2 regions of the Xylanimonas allomyrinae genome follow, and region 1 is predicted to be linked to the other one. Evidence: riboswitches for the same ligand, from Rfam matches in the RefSeq annotation. Region 1 holds a riboswitch; the other holds the start of a gene.

Evidence for each region. A riboswitch is a leader RNA that binds a small molecule or an ion and turns the genes downstream of it on or off. The one in region 1 is predicted to bind S-adenosylmethionine.
Region 2: linked by a shared signal. The riboswitch ahead of ET495_RS16770 (hypothetical protein) and the one ahead of ET495_RS11675 (rhodanese-like domain-containing protein) in region 1 are both predicted to bind S-adenosylmethionine.

What each region holds. Positions count from the first base shown of each region.
Region 1 covers NZ_CP035495.1:2,556,013-2,560,217, forward strand. The annotation lists gene ET495_RS11660 (Ig-like domain-containing protein) at 1-314, opposite strand, end outside; gene ET495_RS11665 (hypothetical protein) at 765-1,157, opposite strand; gene ET495_RS11670 (sortase domain-containing protein) at 1,414-2,244, opposite strand; SAM riboswitch class I at 2,439-2,524, shown strand; gene ET495_RS11675 (rhodanese-like domain-containing protein) at 2,530-3,012, shown strand; gene ET495_RS11680 (O-succinylhomoserine sulfhydrylase) at 3,009-4,205, shown strand, end outside.
Region 2 covers NZ_CP035495.1:3,708,561-3,712,765, reverse strand. The annotation lists gene ET495_RS16780 (hypothetical protein) at 1-280, shown strand, start outside; gene ET495_RS16775 (hypothetical protein) at 277-1,194, shown strand; gene ET495_RS16770 (hypothetical protein) at 1,293-2,009, opposite strand; SAM riboswitch class IV at 2,019-2,133, opposite strand; gene ET495_RS19040 (HAD family hydrolase) at 2,189-2,995, shown strand; gene ET495_RS16760 (hypothetical protein) at 2,988-3,332, shown strand; gene ET495_RS16755 (DUF6308 family protein) at 3,422-4,093, opposite strand; gene ET495_RS16750 (PD-(D/E)XK nuclease family protein) at 4,090-4,205, opposite strand, start outside.

The sequences.
Region 1 (4,205 bases):
TGTGCCCCCTGAGCGCCTCCGGACAAGGTGTTGATGTACACCATGTCCATGTTGGGCGTCGGGCCACCCTGGAAGGCGAACTCCACACGCAGGTGGGTCGTGTTCCAGTCGCTGGTTCCGCCCGGGTTGGCGTTGAGGTTGACCGAGTCCGCCGGAACCTGAAGGACCAGGTCGATGCGAATCTCGTCGTCCTGCTGGTCGACGAGTGTATTGGCCAGCAGCGTCTGCACCTGTGGTGCATTCGTCGCCGCCGACGCGGTGGTGGGGGTTACCCCGACGAGGAACGAGGCTGTGATGACGGCCGCAGCCGACACCAGCCCCGTTATCCGTCGAGGCACCGGCGTTCGCCCGCCGGCGCGTTGACGAGAGGTTCTCACGTCACTCCTTCGATTGGACAGACCCGCCGCACGCACACGACAGGCGCGGCTAGTTTGTCCGCGGAACACAAACGAACATGACGTGCTGACACCGCCAGAGCAGGGCATGTCGCGCCTAGCCCATCTCGCTCCCGCGCCACATGGGCTATAGGCCAGCAGGGCGATCCGGGGCGCCGTCCGCCCGCGCACGGTCCTGCGCACGGCTCGGGTCTCGACCGCTCCCGACGACTGCCCGCGGCGCGGGGCGGTGGCGCCCACCGTGCACGCCGTCGCGCGACCGGGCGGCACCAGCGACCACCCGCGGGCACGACAAGGCGCCCGGCCCGAGCATCCGCTCGAACCGGGCGCCGTGTATCCGACGACGGGCCGTTGACCGGCCTCGCCGGGTCAGCCTTCGTCGCCCGCGGGCGACTCCTCCGGTGCTGCCGACGCCTCGGGCGACGCCGCGCCCTCGGGGCTGGCCGACGCGTCCGGCGCGGGCGTCGCGGCGTCGCCCTTGGCGCGTGCCACGACGCCGTACTCCAGGTCCTTGCCGTCGGCGCTCACCCCGACGCGCACGGAGTACTCCGTGCTCGACAGCGAGTACGTCGGCCCGGCGTCCGTCCGGGACTGCCCGACGACGGCGAACCCGGCGTCCTTGAGCTTCGAGACCGCGTCGGCGATCTGGTCCGCGTGCCCGTCCACCGTGAGGTTCCAGGCGTCGCCAGATCGCTCGGCCGCGCGCAGGCTGGTCGACTGCAACGGCACCTGTGCGACGGGGAAGCCGTCGGGCACCTTCACCGAGCCGCACCCTGCGAGCGGCAGGATCAACCCGCCTGCAAGGGCAGCGATCAACACGGATCGGGAGACCCGGTTCCTCAGGGGACGCATGTGCACCTCTCCGATCATCAACACGAGGACGAGCGCCCCGCGGCCAGGGGCCGGGCGGCCGTGGGGCAGGGCGCTCCAGGCTAACGAGCGGCCCCTCGTGGGGCTGCGTCCCCTTTCACCTGCGGATCGACCCGTGTCACCATCTGGCCTCTGCCCCGGCCTCGGGTCAGTGCCCGAGCAGTGCTTCCGGAACGCCGGCGTCGTGCTCGGCCCAGCCGACCAGCGTGCCGGTCACGACCCAGCGGTGGTCGTTGCCCCAGGACCCGAGCGTCAGCGAGTGGCCGGTGTAGAGCGTGACGAGCCGTTGCGTGGGCTGCGCATCCGGGTGGCCGGGCACCGGTGCCAGCACGTCGCCGCGGGTCGCCGCGACCGCCTCGGACCCGGTGACCTCGTAGACGAACCACGCCGTCGTCGTCTCGACGACCAGCGTGTCTCCTGCCCGCAGGTCCGGCAGACGGAGGAAGCCGCTGCCGTACGTGCGGCGGTGCGCTGCCAGGACGAAGTTGCCGATCTCGCCGGGTGCCGCCGCACCGACCTCGTGGCCCGCCGCGCCGCTGTCGAGGACGCCGTCCGTCGTCCCTTCCTTGATCGGGATGCCGTCGGCGAGCGCCTCGCCGTCGGCGGCCCAGCTGGGCACGTAGAGCATCCCCCAGGGGCTCGTGCGCAGGTCCGCCGCGGGCGGCTGGGCCTCCGCGAGGTCGGTGTGCAGCTGTGCCGTGCGCTCGACGACGTCGTGCGCCTTCGCGCGGAACTGCGTGACGGCGCGCGTCTTGGCCTTGCTCGCGACGACGTCCGTCCCGAAGGCCGACCAGGCGACCCCGGACCCGGCGCCGAGGCTCAGGCCCAGCGCGAACGCGCCCAGGCAGGCGAGCAGACCCCTCAAGCCGGGGCGGCGTCGCGGTGCGGAGACCCGGCCACCGTGCTTGCCTGCGTGGCCGCCCGTCTGTCTCTTCTCGGAGCGGGAGACGGTCGAGCCGACTGTGCGACCCTCGGTCACGCGTGCTCCTCGTGTGGTGGTTGGCGGGGTTCGACGGCGCCGTGGACGTTAACCTCTGCCCGTCGCGGCCCCGTGGTCGTGTCGCGTCGTGACCAGCGCGGGTGTCGCGTGGTGACGCCGCCGCCGGTGTCCGCCCGGCCCCGCGGGCATGAGACACCGTGGCCGCGCCCGAGCGGCGCGGGCTACGATCGCCGCGACCATCCCGAGCGGCCGAGTGACGTGGCACGACGACGCCGCAGCAACCCTGTCCGCAGGGTGCTCCCGCCACGAACGATGGAGGACGACATGAGCGACGTCACCGTGGTGCCCGCCGACGGCTACGCCGGGGACCTGAGCCCCGCCGACACCTGGGAGCTGCTGAGCACCGACCCCCGCGCCGTCCTGGTGGACGTGCGCACGCAGGACGAGTGGGAGCAGATCGGCGTGCCCGACGTCGCGACCGCCGGCAAGCGCACCGTGTTCGCCCAGTGGGTGCTGCGCGACGGCCGCCCCAACCCCGAGTTCCTGGCTCAGCTGCGCGCCGGGCTCGCCGAGTCCGGCGCGGGCGCGGACGCCCCGGTGGTGTTCCTGTGCCGCTCGGGCCAGCGCTCGGTCGGCGCGGCGCGCCTCGCCACGCAGTCCGGCATCGCGCCGTCGTTCAACGTCCTGGAGGGCTTCGAGGGCGCGCCCGGGCCCGACGGCGTCCGCGACCGGGAGGGCTGGAAGGTCGCCGGCCTGCCGTGGCGCACCACGTTCGCCGACGGCGCGCCCGCTGGCGACGCGCGATGAGCACCGTCTTCACGGGCCCGGCGGGCGACCGCTTCCCCTACGGCGGATCGGGCCGCGGCCCGCTGCCCGCGTCGGCGCGCCCGCGCACGCTCGCCGTGCGCGGCGGCCACCACCGCACCGAGTTCCAGGAGACGGCCGAGCCGGTCTTCCTCACGCAGGGCTACGTCTACGACAGCGCCGCCGACGCCGAGGCGGCGTTCGCGGGCGACCTGCCCCGGTTCGTGTACTCGCGCTACGGCAACCCCACGGTGCACACCTTCGAGGAGCGCCTGCGCCTGGTCGAGGGCCCCGAGGCGCAGGCCTGCTACGCGACGGCGACGGGCATGAGCGCCGTGTTCACCACTCTCGCCGCGCTAGTGCGCAGCGGCTCGCGCATCGTCTCGGCGCGTGCGCTGTTCGGCTCGACCAACGTCATCTACGAGGAGATCCTCGCCAAGTGGGGCGTCGTCGTCGACTACGTCGACGGGCACGTGCCGTCCCAGTGGGAGGAGGCCCTGTCGCGCCCGGCCGACGTCGTGTTCTTCGAGACGCCGTCCAACCCCATGCAGGACCTCGTCGACGTGCGGCACGTGGCACGGCTCGCGCACGCGGCCGGGGCCGTCGTCGTGGTCGACAACGTGTTCGCGACGCCCGTCCTGCAGAAGCCGCTCCAGCTCGGCGCCGACGTCGTCGTCTACTCGGCGACCAAGCACATCGACGGTCAGGGACGCGTGCTGGGCGGGGCGATCCTCGGCTCGCGCGAGTTCCTCGAAGGGCCCGTGCAGACGTTCATCCGCAACACCGGGCCGTCGCTGTCGGCGTTCAACGCCTGGGTGCTGCTCAAGGGACTGGAGACGCTCGACCTGCGCGTACGCGCCCAGGCCGACGCCGCACTGCACGTCGCCCGCGCGCTCACCGACCTGCCGGGCCTGAGCACGGTGCGCTACCCGTTCCTGCCCTCGCACCCGCAGCACGAGCTCGCGGTGTCACAGCAGTCGGGCGGCGGGACCGTCGTGACGTTCGACCTCGCGGTGCCCGACGGCCTGGACCCGCGCGAGGCCAAGCAGCGGACCTTCCGGTTCCTCGATGCGCTGCGGATCGTCGACATCTCCAACAACCTCGGCGACGCCAAGTCGATGGTCACCCACCCGGCCACGACGACGCACCGCAAGCTCGGGCCCGAAGGCCGCGCGAAGGTCGGCATCGCCGAGACG
Region 2 (4,205 bases), 1.2 Mb from region 1:
CGACGTGCGCACGGGGACGGGCGCCACGTACCAGCTCGTCGCGGTGGCCCCCGACGGCACCCGCACCGTCGTCCCCACGAACCGCCAGCTGGTCGCGAAGCTGGCCCGGGCCGCCCCCGACGCCGTCGCCGCCCAGGTCGACGCGTGGCTCGACGACGCGGGCATCGCGCCCGACGCCGTCGACGTCGTCGCGCTGGAACGCTACACATGGGAGCTCGACCCCGAGACGCTGACCGCCCATGAGACGAGCCGCGACGTCGTGCTGGAGGTCGAACCGTGAGGGCCGGAGCGCGCGGGCCGCTCGCCGATCTGAAGCGCCGCCTCGACGGTGCGCTCGTCGCCCCGGGCGAGGCACGCACCGCGCGTTGGGTGCACGCGGGCGTCGCCGCCGTCGTCGGCTGGCGCCTCGCGGCGCGCGACTGGACCGTGCTCGCAGACCGGGCGCCCGACCTGCGGACGCACACCAACCTGCTGGGCTGGGTCCCGGACCTGCCCGCGGCGGGACTCGTCGCGGTCCAGGTGGTCGGGGTGCTGGCCGCCGCGGCCGCCGTGGCGCGGTGGCGGCCACGGCTCGCCTTCACCGTCGCGTGGGCGTGCTACCTGGTGCTGTGCGGGCTGTGGTCGAGTTCCGGCAAGGTCATGCACAACGACGTGCTCACCGTGTGGGTGGGAGCCGTGTGGCTCTTCGCCGGTCCGCCTGGCCGCGGAGTGCCACCGGCCGAACGGGCGGTGCGCTGGGGGTGGCCGCCCCGCGCGAGCCTCGCCGTGCTGGGCGGCATCTACTTCCTCACGGGCTTCCAGAAGCTCGTCCACAGCGGGCCGCACTGGGCCTACTCCGACAACATGCGCTGGGTGCTGCTGGAGGGCGCGCACTCCTCGCCCTTCGGGGCGGCGTTCCCGCAGGCCATCGCGAACCTGCCGGTGGTTCCGCAGCTGCTCGCGAGCGGCGCGCTGCTGCTCGAGCTGGCCTCCCCGTTCCTGCTGTACGGACGGTGGACGCGGGCGCCGTTCGCGCTGGCCGTCGCGGCGATGCACACCAGCATCTGGGCCTGCCTGGGGCTGGACTACTCGGCGTGGGTGCTCACCGCGGCCGCCGTGGCGCTGCCCACGGGCCTCGCGCCATGGGTGGCCCTGCGGACGAGTCGCGCGGGCGGCCGCCTCGCACGGCCGACGAGTCCACCACGCCCGGCGTGACAGCCCCGAGGCTCGGCTGCTGCCTCTACCGTGCGCGGAGCAGGCCGGCGGCCGGCCCGGCCTGGCGGCCTCACACCTGACAGGCCGGGCCCTCGCCGCTACCCGCGGACGTCGAGCTGACGCACTCGCGCCGAGGCCGCTGTGACCGCCCGCCTCGCCCGCTTCGCGCGGGCGATCGCGTCATCGAGGTCCCGCAGCGCCCGCTTGCGATGCTCGCGCTGGATGTGTGCGACCAGCCACGCCCCGAGCGAGGCGACGTCGGCCAGCACTGCGGCGCGCGGCGCGTGCTCCTGCGGGGACAGCGCCTGCAGCCACTCGCCGTAGCGGCGCACCCGATCCGCCGCCCCCGGCTCGATCAGCCCCCGCAGGTGCAGGTCCTCGACGTCGACCAGCTCGACCGGCGGCTGCCCGAGGCGGCGCGACTCCTCCAGCCGCACGATGCCCAGCGCCCGCGCCTGGACGAACACCGGCCGCAGCCGCGCCGCCCGAAACGCGCGCGCCGCCCGGATCCGCTCGAACCGCGGACCCTCGGGGGCGTCCACCCCGAGCACCAGCACCCCGTCGTGCCTCCCGGCCCGGATCGGGTCGCTCAGCCCGGCCAGCTGTGTGACGTGCACGGCGAGGGCATCGCACTCGGGGCAGGTGGTGCGGTGGGCCGAGAGCGTCGTGCGCGGCGTGCTGCCCACCAGGCACGCCGTGCACAGCTCGCCCGAGCCGATCGCATACGCGCCCTGGTCGCCGAGTCTCGCCACGGTCGCCTCGTCCGGGCGCCACAGCAGCACCCCGTCCGGGCGCAGCAACATCAGGTCCGTCATCTCAGTCTCCTTTCGCGCTTCCCGTCACGGTCGTGACGGGCCGGTCTTCCTCCAGGGGCACCGTGCGCGAGTGCGCGGTTGCCGGACCAGCACGCGGAGGGCGTATCGCTGATCGCTCTTGACCTGTTCCGGAACCTACCAGACAGGCACCGACAAAGGCGCGCCGATAGCCTGCCCGAGTGACGAAGCCCCTGTTGATGGTCGACGTGGACGGGTTCGTCCTCCTGGTCGCCCACGACGCCACGCTCGACGACCAGCTCCTAGCGGACCTTGCGAGTGCGCGCACAGCGGGGTTCGACGCGCATCTCGCCACCGCCCACGAGCACCACCGCGCTCGGCACCCGTGGGAGACATCGGGTCTCCGGGAGCGGTCCGCCGCGATCCACTCCGCGGCTGACGTCGGATACCGCAAGGCCGATCACCGGTTCTACGACGCCGTGCAACGCAGAACGGGACGGGCGCCGGGCCTGCACTGCCTCGTCGACGGCAGTCAGGCGAACGTCGACGCTGCCCGCGCGGCAGGCTGGCGCGCGTTCCGGTGGCGTCCGACGTCGCGGCTCGCCGACGTGCTCCGCAACCTCGACGACGCTCGGGGCGCGCCGGGGTTCGTCCGTTTCGAGAGCCCCACGCCCAACTCCCGTGGCCGCCACGTCGGGGTGTTCGGCCTCGCCAACAGGCTTGCGCACGACGGGGCGCTGGCGCCCGACGACTGGGCGTGGTGGCGCCACTCCAACGACTGGTGCAACGCGGCCTATCCGGACCCGTCCACGGTCGACCCGCAGGTCTACGACCACGCGGTCAACCCGGGAGCGACGGCGTGGTTCAGGCCCTCGGCTGTCCACCTCATCGACAAGACGCGCGAGTATCTGGACCTTCTCGACCGGTACGGCGTCCCGTGGACCGAACGACGTTCTGCCGCGCCCGGCCGAGTCGTCTACGCCGACGACGGCCAGGTCGTCGTCGTTCCGGGCGAGTCCGATGACTGACCGACCGGAGATCGTGTGCCTGTGCGGCTCGACGCGGTTCGCCGAGGAGTTCCGCCGGATCAACCTCGACCTGACGCTCGGCGGGTCGATCGTCGTCGCCCCGGGCGTGTTCGCTCACGCGGGCGACCGGATGACCGACGAGCAGAAGGCCGCGCTCGACGCGCTGCACCTCGCGAAGATCGACCTTGCTGACCGCGTTCTCGTGGTCAACCCCGGCGGGTACATCGGAGAGTCCACGCGACGCGAGATCGGCTACGCCCACCAGACCGGAAAGCCGGTCGAGTACACCGACCCGCCCGGCGGACCCAGTCCCACCGGTAGCCGCTCCGGGAAGTAGGCGCGCAGCGGAGCGGGCGACACGCCACCGCCAAGCGGCCGGTCCCCGGAGCCACTTCACTCTCACAGACACCCGGAACGCGTGCAGCCCTACTTGCCGGTCCCGGACCTCCAAGCGAGGACGTCGAAAATCCGGAGCGTCGAGATGTCCGGCAGGCCCGCCTCGTCTCCGAGACTGCGGAGCCACTGCGCGTTCTCCCGCCCGTTGTCCGTCAGCCACAGGTGCAGTGGCGCCCAGACCAGCCCATGCTCGTCCTGGACCTGCGCACGGACGAATGAGTCGATGATCGGGACGAGGTGAGGGCGCTTGCGGGCGAGCATCTTGGTCGCCTTCGTCTCCCCGACGTCAGGGATGCTCCGGTCGCGGAGCGCCCAGTAGAGCTTCGTCGCAGGCCACTCCGGGTCCAGAATCTGCTCGGTCGTCAGGTTCTCGAACGTGTCGGTCTTCGAGACATCCGCGAGGAGGGCGCTGAGTTTCTCGCGCTCGGTCTCCAGGATCGCGATCGCGCTGTCACCGCTGATCGTCACGCCGAGCATCGTCGTCGCGATCAGGTCGTCAGCGGTGATGACGTCAGCGACTGCCTCACGGTCGCCTCCGCCGGCGAACCGCTCGAACCGCCGCCCGGAGAAAGGCTGGGCCCCTTCGGCGAAGTAACCGGCCACCATCCGGAGCGCCTGGTCTCTCCCGGCCGGCTCCAAGAGCTCCTTGAGCGGGCCCTTCGGGACGAACGGACGGATGTCGCCGGGCCTTCCCTGGCTCATCGCGCCCCTCCTTCGTTGAGTAGTGACAGAAACTCGTCGCGCAGGCGCACGTCGTCCGGGCCGAGCCCGTCGAGCACCTCCTGCATCCGCACGCTCGACTGGCGGACCACCC